Regions from separate parts of the Oerskovia jenensis genome, predicted to be linked through region 1. Evidence: predicted binding sites of a transcription regulator. Region 1 holds the regulator's gene; each other region holds the start of a gene.
What was found. The regulator Rex, encoded in region 1, represses fermentation and respiration genes when NADH is low (regulators of the CRP and FNR family bind a similar motif). The targets are predictions, from matches to a motif close to CTTGTGAANNNNTTCACAAG.
Positions count from the first base shown of each region.

Region 2: a site for Rex is predicted at 1,999-2,018, ahead of adhE (bifunctional acetaldehyde-CoA/alcohol dehydrogenase). Genes of this name have one in related genera too.
Region 3: a site for Rex is predicted at 1,954-1,973, ahead of mqo (malate dehydrogenase (quinone)). Genes of this name have one in related genera too.

Region 1 covers NZ_JAFBBO010000001.1:1,515,997-1,519,957, forward strand. The annotation lists gene JOD49_RS06785 (histidine phosphatase family protein) at 1-233, opposite strand, end outside; gene JOD49_RS06790 (MarR family winged helix-turn-helix transcriptional regulator) at 325-834, opposite strand; gene JOD49_RS06795 (YceI family protein) at 1,026-1,577, shown strand; gene JOD49_RS06800 (redox-sensing transcriptional repressor Rex) at 1,776-2,477, opposite strand; gene JOD49_RS06805 (glutaredoxin family protein) at 2,575-2,910, opposite strand; gene JOD49_RS06810 (HAD family hydrolase) at 3,017-3,826, shown strand.
Region 2 covers NZ_JAFBBO010000001.1:3,869,459-3,873,419, reverse strand. The annotation lists gene adhE (bifunctional acetaldehyde-CoA/alcohol dehydrogenase) at 1-1,946, opposite strand, end outside; gene JOD49_RS17370 (prolyl oligopeptidase family serine peptidase) at 2,135-3,961, shown strand, end outside.
Region 3 covers NZ_JAFBBO010000001.1:4,200,143-4,204,103, forward strand. The annotation lists gene JOD49_RS18750 (acyl-CoA thioesterase/BAAT N-terminal domain-containing protein) at 1-266, shown strand, start outside; gene mqo (malate dehydrogenase (quinone)) at 434-1,939, opposite strand; gene nirB (nitrite reductase large subunit NirB) at 2,175-3,961, shown strand, end outside.

The sequences.
Region 1 (3,961 bases):
GCCCGCTGGAGCGGGGAGGCGATGACCAGGGCGACGTCGAAGGGCTCGGGAGCGACGTCGTCGGGCAGCGCAGGCGCCCCCTCGGCGGGCTTGCCCGCCAGGTGCCCCGCGACGCGACGCGCCATGGTGTGCCCGAGCTCCGAGAGGTGGTAGCCGGGGATTCGACCGTAGAGGATGCCGTCCGGGTTGAAGACTTCACCGTGACGCATGAGGTGGACCGTGGTTGCGACCATGGGGTCCAGTGTCCCAAAGTTCTGCCCGCGCGGTGCACGCGGACGGCGTGCTCCCGGACACAGCGTGTCCGCCCCGGGCCCTCGGGAGCCACTACTGCGGTGACGCCTCGTCCGCGAGGCGGCAGGCCTCGGCGATCGCGGCCATGGCCTCGCCGAGGTTGCGGAACTGCTCGGGGGTCAGGACGTCGACCATGAAGCGGCGCACCGCCCGCACGTGCGCGGGGGCGGAGGCGACGAGCTCGGCGTAGCCCGCGTCGGTCATGACGCAGTTCACACCGCGACGGTCGGTCTCGCTCGCGGAGCGCCGGACGAGGCCCCGCGCCTCCATGCGATGGACGGTGTGCGTCACGCGGGACCGGGACCGCGCGAGCCCGTCGGCGAGGGCCGACATGCGCATGGTGTGGTCGTCGGCCTCGGAGAGCCGCACGAGCAGCTCGTACTCGCCGAGCGTGAGCGCCGAGTGCTCCTCGTGGTCCCTGCTCAGGGACTCGACGAACCGGGCCGTTCCGTCGAGGTACTGGCGCCACGAGTGCTGCTGCGCCTCGTCGAGCCAGGGTGCGTCCTGCGGCGCGACCGTGCGCCTGTCCTGCTGAACCGTCATCTCCGCCTTCATCGCTCACGCCCCCACCGTCCGAACAACGCCTCAGTCTCCCATCCGGGAACACGTCCGCTCGACAGGGAATAGAGGGACGGGGGCTTGCGTTGATGCGTTCGTATGAAGTTGAATCTTCAACTAATGGCACGTCGACGGCGCGCCTGACGCAACGCAACTCGACCCTTCAGGAGACATCCATGGCCACGAACCTCCCCGCCGGACTGACCGCAGGCACCTACGCGATCGACCCCTCGCACTCGCAGGCGACCTTCACGGTCCGCCACGCAGGCATCTCCAAGGTCCGCGGCTCGCTCGCGATCGCCGAGGGCACGCTGAACATCGGTGACGACGTCGAGTCGTCCAACGTCGTCGCCGCGATCGACGCCAAGTCCGTCAACACCGGCGACGCGGGGCGCGACGGCCACCTCCAGTCGGCCGACTTCTGGGACGCCGAGAAGAACCCCACCTGGAACTTCGTCTCGACCGCGGTCGAGGCCGACGACGACGACTTCGTCATCGCGGGCGACCTGACCATCAACGGCGTGACCAAGCCCGTCAAGCTCGAGACCGAGTTCACGGGCACGGCCGTCGACGCCTACGGCAACTCGCGCGCCGGGTTCGAGGCCGAGACCGAGATCTCCCGCAAGGAGTTCGGCCTGACCTGGAACGTGGCCCTCGAGGCCGGTGGCGTGCTCGTCGGCGACAAGATCAAGATCGCGCTCGACCTCTCGGCCATCAAGCAGGCCTGAGCCTCTCGCCCCCGACCGGCCCCGCGTCCTGACGCGGCCGGTACGCCAGGAGCCGGCGACCCGTGACGGGTCGCCGGCTCCTGTGCCGTCCAGACGTCCGCAGCGCTCCCGGACTCCGCTCGGGCCTGCTCGCGCGCGTCCTGCCGGCCCGACGGCGCCCCGCACCGAGGCCGTGCGGTCACGGCCCGTGCAGCCGCCCTAGGCGCCGGTGCCCTCGACGCCGGGGTCGTGCCCCGCCCCGTCGGCGCCCCGGTTCGCGAGCGCCCTGGCCTGCGCGTGGAACGCCAGGATCTGCAGCTCGCTCCCGACGTCGACCGACCGCACGATCACGTCCTCGGGAAGCTGGAGCGCACGCGGCGCGAAGTTCAGGATCTCCCGCACCCCCGCGGCCACGACCCGCTCCGCGACGTCCTGCGCGACGTGCGCCGGGGTCGCCAGGACGACGATCGTGACGTTCTCGCGCGCGAACACCTCTTCGAGCGCGTCGACGTGCTCGATCACGAGTCCCGCGGCCTCGGTGCCCACGACGTGCGGCGAGGCGTCCAGCAGCGCCGCGACCTCGAACCCGCGCGTGCCGTAGCCCGAGTAGTTCGCGAGAGCGTGCCCCAGGGAACCGATGCCGACGATCGCGATCCGGTGCTCGTCCTCGACGCCCAGCGCGGACGTGATGTAGGTCGCGAGCGAGTCGACGACGTATCCCACCCCTCGCGTGCCGTAGGAGCCCAGGAAGGACAGGTCCTTGCGCAGCTGCGCGGACCCTACGCCCGCGAGCTCCGCGAGCTCGGTCGACGACGTCGTCTCGACGCCCCGCCCCTCGAGGTCGCGCAGCGCACGCAGGTACGCGGGGAGCCGCGCCACGGTCGCGCCAGGAATGCCGGTATCACCCAGGGTCTCTGCCACCCGAACCACCCATGCTTCGTCATGTCGTCGTCATCGTTGACGATCTCGCTGTCCTGCTGTCTCGGATCATCCCAGGCTCGGCGCCCGCGGCGGAACGTCAGCCAGTGGCGCGCCCCCGCGAGAGCGCCCGGGCCAGCCTCGCTCCGTCGACCTGCCAGAACCCTTGCTGGACGCCGTCCACGGTCACGACCGGGACGTAGTCACCGTACTGTGCCGCGAGCGCGCCGGACGGGTCGGAGTCGACGTCGACCTCGGTCCAGCGCACACCCTGGTCGGCGCACACGGCGCCCACGACCTCGCGAGCCGCCTCGCACAGGTGGCACCCGACGCGACCGTAGAGCACGACACGCGCGGGCGCACTCGTGGCCTGGTCTGCGTCACGTCCGACGGCGGGCTCAGGAACCTGTCCTGCGGAGGGATCTGCGGGGCTCACGACCCCAGCCTACGCATCTCGGACACCCCCTCCCGCCGACCGTCCGGCAGCGGCACCTGGCGAGCGCCGTCGGCGGGCGGCTGCGGGCGCCGATAGAGTGGACGTCATGCCGACGTCTGCTCCTGGGTCCACCCATCCCACGGCAGCCTTCTTCGACGTCGACAACACCATCATCCGCGGCGCCAGCTCGTTCCATCTGGCCCGTGCGCTGTACCAGCGGGGGTTCTTCTCCACGCCGGACCTCGTGACGTTCGCCCTCCACCAGGCCCGCTACCTCCTCCTCGGGGAGAACAAGCGGCAGATCGACCAGGTGCGCAGCCGGGCCCTGGACCTCGTCGCGGGCCGCTCGGTCGCCGAGGTCGTCGCGATCGGCGAGGAGGTCTACGACCAGGTCCTGTCGCTGCGGATCTTCCCCGGCACCCAGAAGCTCCTCGACGAGCACATCGCCGCAGGCCACCAGGTGTGGCTCGTGTCCGCGACCCCCCTCGAGATCGGGCAGCTCATCGCCCGCCGCCTCGGGGCGACCGGCGCGCTCGGCACGGTCGCCGAGCACGAGGAGGGTCTCTACACCGGACGGCTCGTGGGCGACATGATGCACGGGCGGGCCAAGGCAGCGGGGGTGCGCGAGCTCGCCGAGCTCCACGGGATCGACCTGTCGGCCTCCTACGCGTACGGCGACTCGCTCAACGACGTGACCATGATGCAGGCCGTGGGTCACCCGTGCGCGATCAACCCCGACACGCGGCTGCGTCGGCACGCCAAGGACGTGGGCTGGCCCATCCGCGAGTTCCGCGGCAGGCGCCGCCGCGTCGCCGGCCGAGGGCTCAAGACCGCGAGCTGGGCCGGTGCCGCGTGGGTCCTGGGGCTCGTGCTGCGTTCGATCCGCCGCTCGATCAAGGGCCGCGCGGGCCTCTGACGCCACCCGCCGTGAGCCGCGGCCACCTGGCGGCGGCCCACCCCCGGCGGGCGTGCGCCGCGGGCCGTCCCGCGACGCCGGCCCGGGCGTCGGCTCGGCGAGCACGCCGCCCGACGAGGGTGGTGCGAGCATGCG
Region 2 (3,961 bases), 2.4 Mb from region 1:
GGGTCGATGATCGCGACCGACGGGGTCAGCGCGTAGTCGGCGAGGGGGTACTTGTACCCGGTCGCGTGGTCCGTGATGACCGCGAACGGCGTGACCTCCGAGCCCGTGCCCGACGACGTCGGGATGCAGACCAGCTTGGCCAGGTCACCCAGGGTGGGGAACTTGAACGCGCGCTTGCGGACGTCGAAGAACTTCTCGCGCAGGTCCGAGAACGCCATCTCCGGGTGCTCGTACTTGAGCCACATGACCTTCGCGGCGTCCATGGGCGACCCGCCGCCGATCGCGACGATCGTGTCGGGCTTGAAGTCGCGCATCATCTCCGCGCCCTTCTCGACCGTCTCGACGCTGGGCTCGGGCTCGACCTGGTCCATGATCTGGATCGAGACCTTGTTGGGCCTGCGGTTCAGGACGTCGAGGACCTTGTCGACGATCCCGATCTGGCTCATGACCTTGTCCGTGACGATGGTGACGCGCTCGACGTCGGGCATCTGGGTCAGGTACTGGATCGAGTTCGGCTCGAAGTACGTCTTCGGCGGGATCTTGAACCACTGCATGTTGTTGTTCCGACGTCCGATCCGCTTGACGTTGATGAGGTTGACGGCCGACACGTTGTTCGACACCGAGTTGTGCCCGTACGAGCCGCACCCGAGGGTCAGCGAGGGGATCAGCGCGTTGTAGATGTCACCGATGCCGCCGAGCGCCGAGGGCTGGTTCCACAGGATGCGGACGGCCTTGACGCGCCGGCCGAACTCCTCCGCGACGTCCTTGTCCTCGGTGTGGATCGCACCCGAGTGGCCCAGGCCGTCGAACTCGACCATCTGCTCGGCGAGCGAGATGCCGTGGTCGGTCGACTCGGCGCGCAGCACCGCGAGGACGGGGCTGAGCTTCTCGCGCGTCAGGGGCTCGGCGGGGCCGACCTGGCTGCACTCCGCGAGGATGATCGAGGTCCCGTCGGGGACCGAGAAGCCTGCCTGCTCGGCGATCCACTGGGGGCTCTTGCCGACGATCGACGCGTTGAGCTTGGCACCGGCGCAGTTCGCCCCGCCGGCCTCGACGCCGAAGATGAAGCGCTCGAGCATCGCCTTCTCCTCGGGGTTCGCGAGGTAGGCGTGCATGTGGGCGAACTCGGCGAGAGCCGCGTCGTAGATCTCGGCGTCGAGGATGACGGCCTGCTCCGAGGCGCACACCATGCCGTTGTCGAAGCCCTTGGACAGGACCACGTCGTTGACCGCGCGGCCGAGCTTGGCGGTCTTCTCGATGTAGGCGGGGACGTTGCCCGCACCGACGCCGAGGGCCGGCTTGCCCGCCGAGTAGGCGGCGCGGACCATGGCGTTGCCGCCCGTGGCGAGGATCAGCGAGACGCCGTCGTTGTTCATGAGTGCCGACGTGGCCTCGAGCGAGGGCTGCTCGACCCACTGGATGCAGTCCTCGGGCGCCCCTTCGGCGACGGCGGCGTCCCGCACGATGCGGGCTGCGGCGACCGAGCACTTCTGGGCGCTGGGGTGGAACGCGAAGATGATGGGGTTGCGCGTCTTGAGCGCGATGAGCGACTTGAAGATCGCGGTCGAGGTCGGGTTCGTGACCGGGGTGATGCCCGCGACCACGCCGACCGGCTCCGCGATCTCGACGATGCCCGTGAGCTCGTCGCGCCCGATGACGCCGACCGTCTTGAGGTTGGCCATCGAGTTCGGCACGTGCTCGCACGCGAAGATGTTCTTGGTGGCCTTGTCCTCGAAGACGCCGCGACCGGTCTCGGAGACCGCGAGCTGCGCGAGGCGGCCGTGCTCGTGGAGCGCCGCGACGGACGCCTTCTTCACGATGCGGTCGATGTCCTCCTGGGTGAAGGCGTCGTACTGCTTGAGCGCCTTGAGGCCACGGTCGACGAGGGCGTCGATCTCGGTGACTCCGGCGGGGGCCTTGGCGGGGGCCTTGCTCGTGCTGCTCACGTTGCTCCTCCAGTGACCCGAGCGGCCGGGTCTGCGTGGTGTCTTTCCCTTGCTTGTGAATACTTTCACAAGGTACGGATAGATGCAAGTGATTCCCGGAGATGTCCTGGAACGCAGCCCGTGCGAGCCGGTCGCCCCCACGATCTCTGCATGCCCGGTCCCGCGGATCGGTCGCCTAGTGTGTTCGCATGAGTGCTGAGAACGCCGTGACCGAGACGCCCACCGGACAGCCGACCACGCCGCACGACCCGTACCTGTGGCTCGAGGAGGTCGAGGGCCGCGAGGCGCTCACCTGGGTCCAGGGCCGCAACGCCGAGACCGCCGCGACGATCGAGGCCACGAGCGAGTTCACCGCTACCGAGCAGGCGATCCGCGAGGTCCTCGACTCCGACGACAAGATCCCCGACGTCTCGAAGATCGGCGAGCACTACTACAACTTCTGGCGCGACGCGCAGCACGAGCGCGGCGTCTGGCGCCGCACGACGCTCGACTCGTACCGCACCGACCACCCCGAGTGGGAGCTCGTGCTCGACCTCGACGCGCTGGGCGAGACCGAGGGGCAGAGCTGGGTCTGGCACGGCGCGAGCGTCCTGCGCCCCGCCCCCGGCGGCGAGTGGCGCCACGCCCTGGTCGACCTGTCCCCGGGCGGCTCCGACGCCGACGTGACCCGCGAGTTCGACCTCGTCACCAAGCAGTTCGTCGCCCCCGAGCACGGCGGGTTCTACCGCGAGGAGTCCAAGGGCGGGCTCGGGTGGATCGACACCGACACGGTGTACGTCTTCACGGACTTCGGACCGGGCTCGATGACCCCCTCGGGGTACCCCCGGATCGTCAAGCGCTGGCGCCGCGGCACCCCGGTCACCGAGGCCACGGTCGTGTACGAGGGCGAGCCCGAGGACATGTACATCTTCGGCTGGCGCACCCACTCCCCCGGCTTCGAGCGCGACTTCGTGGGCCGTTCGATCGCGTTCTACGACAGCGAGACCTACCTCGTCCAGGACGCGGGCACGCCCGACGAGCACCTCGTCAAGATCGACGTCCCGCGCTCGGCCGAGGTCGGCGTCAAGCGCGAGTGGATGCTCGTCGAGCTGCGCGACGACTGGACCGTCGGCGGCTCGACCTACCTCGCGGGGTCGTTGCTCGCGGCCCGCTTCGAGGACTTCCTCGCCGGGGCGCGCGGCTTCACCGTCCTGTTCGAGCCCACGCCCACGACGTCGCTCGCCGGGGCCACCTGGACCGCGCACCACCTCGTGGTCAACGTCCTGGAGGACGTCAAGAACCGCCTGCACGTGCTGACGCCGCCTCCGCGCGCCGAGGACCTGTCCGTACCGTGGACCCGCAGCGAGCTGCCCGGTCTGCCGACCATCGGCACGGTCGTCGTGGGTGCGGTCGACTCCGAGGAGAGCGACGACGTCTGGCTCGTGACGACCGACTACCTCACGCCCTCGACGCTCTCGCTCCTGACGGTGGGCGCGGGCACCGAGCCCGAGGTGCTCAAGTCGAGCCCCACCTTCTTCGACGCCGCGGGCCTGGTCATCGACCAGCACTTCGCGGTGTCCGACGACGGCACGCGCGTCCCGTACTTCGTCGTCGGGCGGGAGGAGCTCGTCCGCCCGGAGGCCGCCGGCGCCGCCGCCGGGACGGACGACGCCCCCGTGGGCGCCGCACCCACGCTGCTCTACGGCTACGGCGGCTTCGAGGTCTCGCTCACCCCTGGCTACTCGGGCGGGCTCGGACGGGCCTGGCTCGCCGACGGCGGCGTGTACGTCGTCGCGAACATCCGCGGCGGCGGCGAGTACGGCCCGGCCTGGCACCAGGCAGCCCTCAAGGCCAAGCGCCACAAGGCGTACGAGGACTTCGCGGCCGTCGCGCGCGACCTCGTCGCCCGCGGCATCACGACCCCCGAGCACCTCGGCATGGAGGGCCGCTCCAACGGCGGCCTCCTCGCGGGGAACATGCTCACGCAGTACCCCGAGCTCTTCGGCGCCGTGATCGTCGGTGTCCCGCTGCTCGAC
Region 3 (3,961 bases), 2.7 Mb from region 1:
AGATCGCCGGGCCGGTCGTCCTCGCGTGCGGGACGGCCGACCCGGTGTGGGTGGCCTGCGACCTTCTTGCCGAGATGACGCCCCGGTTCAGCGATCCGGAGCAGGTCCGTTCGCTCGTCCAGGAGGATGCGGGGCACTTCATCACGTACGCGCCCTACCTCCCCCTGGGCCTGAACGAGCCCGACGCGACCCCCGCGGCGACGCACCAGGCCCGCGTCGACTTCTGGAACACGGTCGAGGAGGTGCTCGCGGAGGCGCGGCAGTAGCAGGGGCAGACGTGTGCGGCCCGTGGACTACGCGGGCGTCCCGCGTCCCACCGGCCCGGTCCCGCGTCACACCGGCCACGGGCTGCGTCCCACGGGGCCACGGGCACAGCACGACGCCCCGGTCTCCACGAAGGAGACCGGGGCGTCGGTGCGTCGCGCAGGCGGGGTCAGCGGGCGCCGACCGCCTCCTCCGAGGGGCCTGCGGAGGCGGAGAGCGAGTCGAGCTCGGTCGCCTCCCACGTGGCCTGGCCGAGGCTCGGGATCATGGCTCCGAGCGCGGGACGCCACGTCGCGAACTGCTGCGGGAAGCAGCGCTCGAGGACGTCGATCATCGCGGGGACGGCGGTCGAGGCACCCGGCGAGGCGCCGAGCAGGCCGGCGATCGAGCCGTCCGCGGCCGCGATGACCTCGGTGCCGAACTCGAGCACGCCGCCCTTGACCGGGTCCTTCTTGATGACCTGGACGCGCTGGCCCGCGGTGATCTTCTCCCAGTCCTTGGGGTGGGCCGTGGGCATGAAGGCCTGGAGCGCCGTGAACTTGGCCTCGGGGCTCGCGACGAGCTGGCCGACCAGGTACTGCGTGAGGTCGATGTTCTTGAGGCCCGCGCCGAGCATGGACCCGATGTTGTGGGTCCGCAGCGACGTGAAGAGGTCGAGCAGCGAGCCCTTCTTGAGGTACTTGGGGCTGAACCCGGCGTAGGGGCCGAACATCAGGTAGGTCTTGCCGTCGACGACGCGCGTGTCGAGGTGCGGGACGGACATGGGCGGCGATCCGACGTCGGCCTTGCCGTACACCTTGGCCTGGTGCTGGGCGACGATCTCCGGGTTGTCGGTGCGCAGGAACTCGCCGCTGATGGGGAAGCCGCCGTAGCCCTTGGCCTCTTTGATGCCGGCCTTCTGCAGCAGCGGCAGCGCGCCGCCGCCCGCGCCGACGAACACGAAGCGGGCGTTGACGGTGCGCGGCCCCTGCGTGGCGTTCCAGGACACGTCCTTGACGGTGACGTCCCAGGTGCCGTCCTTGCGCTTCTTGAGGCGGTTGACCTCGTGCTGGAGGTTGAGCTCGACGTCGTGGGCCGTGAGGAAGTCGAAGAGCTGCGAGGTGAGCGCTCCGAAGTCGACGTCCGTGCCGCTCGTCGCGCGGGTCGCGGCGACGGCCTCGTCGCCGTCCCGGTCGAGGACCAGCAGGGGTGCCCACTGCGCGATGACCGCGGGGTCGTCGGTGAACTCGAGCTCGCTGAACAGCGGGTGGGCGCTCAGCGCGGTGAAGCGGCGCTTGAGGTAGTCCACGTTGGCCGCACCGCGCACGAACGTCATGTGCGGGGTGTGGCTGATGAAGCTCGCGGGCTCGGGCAGGTGGCCCCCGGTGAGCAGGTGGTGCCAGAACTCGCGCGACACCTCGAACTGCTCGTTGATCGCGACAGCCTTGGAGATCTCGACGGTGCCGTCGGCCTTCTCGGGGGTGTAGTTCAGCTCGCAGAGCGCAGCGTGGCCGGTGCCAGCGTTGTTCCACGGGTTGGAGGACTCCTGGGCTACCGCGTCGAGGCGCTCGAAGACCTTGATGGTCCACGTGGGCTCGAGGAGCTTCAGGAGGGCGCCGAGGGTCGCACTCATGATGCCGCCGCCGATGAGGGCTACGTCGATGGTGTTCTGACCCGTTGTCTTCTTAGTCGCCACCGCTCGATTTTACGCTTGTGAAGGAGTGCACATGCTGTGCCGTCCATCACGGTCGTGCGTCACACTTTTTCGGGACCAAGGTCCCTGGACGTCCCGTCCTAGGTCCCCGCGACGCGCTGATCTGGTGTTTTGACCAGAAACCTCGTATCTATGCGCCAGGATGGTCACGACGGTCGCACTCGCCCCCCGCGGCCCGACTCGCCCCTCCGCCCGACCCTTCTCGTGAGGCCCCCACATGAGCACTCCCACCCCCGGCCGCGTCGTGGTGGTCGGCGCCGGCATGGTCGCCCACCGGTTCGTGAGCCAGATGATCGCACGCTCTCCCGAGGGGTCTTGGCACGTGTCCGTCGTCGGGGACGAGGCCCGTGCCCCGTACGACCGCGTGCACCTGTCCGAGTACTTCACGGGACGCTCGGCCGACGACCTGACGATGGACCCTGCCGTCTGGGACGACCCGCGGACCGAGCTGGTCACGGGCGACGCGGTCGCGGCCGTGGACCGCGAGGCGCAGACCGTCACGACCCGCTCCGGGCGCGTGCTCGCCTACGACCACCTGGTCCTGGCCACGGGCTCCTGGGCCTGGACCCCGCGCACCGAGGGCACCGACCTGCCCGGCGTCTTCAGCTACCGCACCCTGGCGGACCTGGAGGGGCTGCGCGAGTACGTCGGGCTGCGCACCGCACGCCTGGGGCGTCCGCTGCACGGCGTCGTCGTCGGGGGCGGCGTGCTGGGGCTCGAGGCCGCGGCCGCGCTCCAGACCCTCGGCGCGGCCGCGACCGTCGTGGAGTTCGCCGACCGCCTCATGAGCGTCCAGCTCGACGACGCGGGCGGCGAGGCGCTGCGCGTGCTCGTGACCGACCGCGGGATCGACGTCCGCACGACGACCGGCGCCACGGGCCTCACGGCCGCGGGCGACGGCGCGGTGGGCGGCATGGACCTGTCCGACGGGTCGCGGATCCCCGCCGACGTCGTGATCTTCTCGACCGGCATCCGGCCCCGGGACCGCCTCGCGCGCGAGGCGGGCCTCGCGATCGGCGAGCGCGGCGGCGTCGTCGTCGGTGCGGCGTGCCACACCTCGGACCCCGCCGTGTGGGCCATCGGGGAGTGCGCGTCGTTCGAGGACCAGTGCGTGGGCCTGGTCGCGCCGGGCAACGCCATGGCCGACGTCGTGGTGGACCGACTGCTGGGTGGAGTCTCGACGTACTCGCCGGCGCCCGAGGGGACCAAGCTCAAGGGCGTCGACATCGAGGCCGCGAGCTTCGGCGACGTGTTCGGGCTCACGCCCGGCGCGCTCGAGGTCACGTTCGCGGACCCCGTCGCGCGGACCTACCGCAAGCTCGTCGTCTCGGACGACGCACGGACCCTGCTCGGCGGCGTGTTCGTGGGCGACGCGGCCCTCTACTCGTCGCTGCGCCCCCTGCTGGGGCGTTCGCTGGGCGCCGACCCGTCGGCGTTCCTCGCCCCGGAGGGCGGCGCCCCGGCGCTCGGCGGCGACCTGCCCGACGACGTCGTGGTCTGCTCGTGCGCGAACGTCACCGCCGGGACGGTCCGCGGGGCGGTGACCGAGCACGGCTGCTCGAGCCTGGGCGAGGTCAAGGCGTGCACCAAGGCCGGGACCGTGTGCGGGTCGTGCGTGCCCGTGCTCACCAAGATCGTCAACACGACGCTCGAGGCGGCCGGCGTCACGGTGTCGAACGCGATGTGCGAGCACTTCACGATGTCCCGCGCCGAGCTCTTCGCGCTCGTGCGGCAGGACGGGCTGCGCACCTTCACCCAGATCGTCGCGGCGCACGGCACGGGCCGCGGCTGCGTGGTCTGCAAGCCCGTCGTCGCCTCGATCCTCGCGTCGCTGTGGGGTGGGTACATCCTCGACGGCGAGCAGGCTGCGCTCCAGGACACCAACGACCGTGCGCTGGCCAACCTGCAGAAGGACGGCACGTACTCGGTGGTCCCGCGCGTCCCGGCGGGGGAGATCACGCCCGAGAAGCTCATCGTGATCGGGCAGGTCGCGCAGGACTTCGG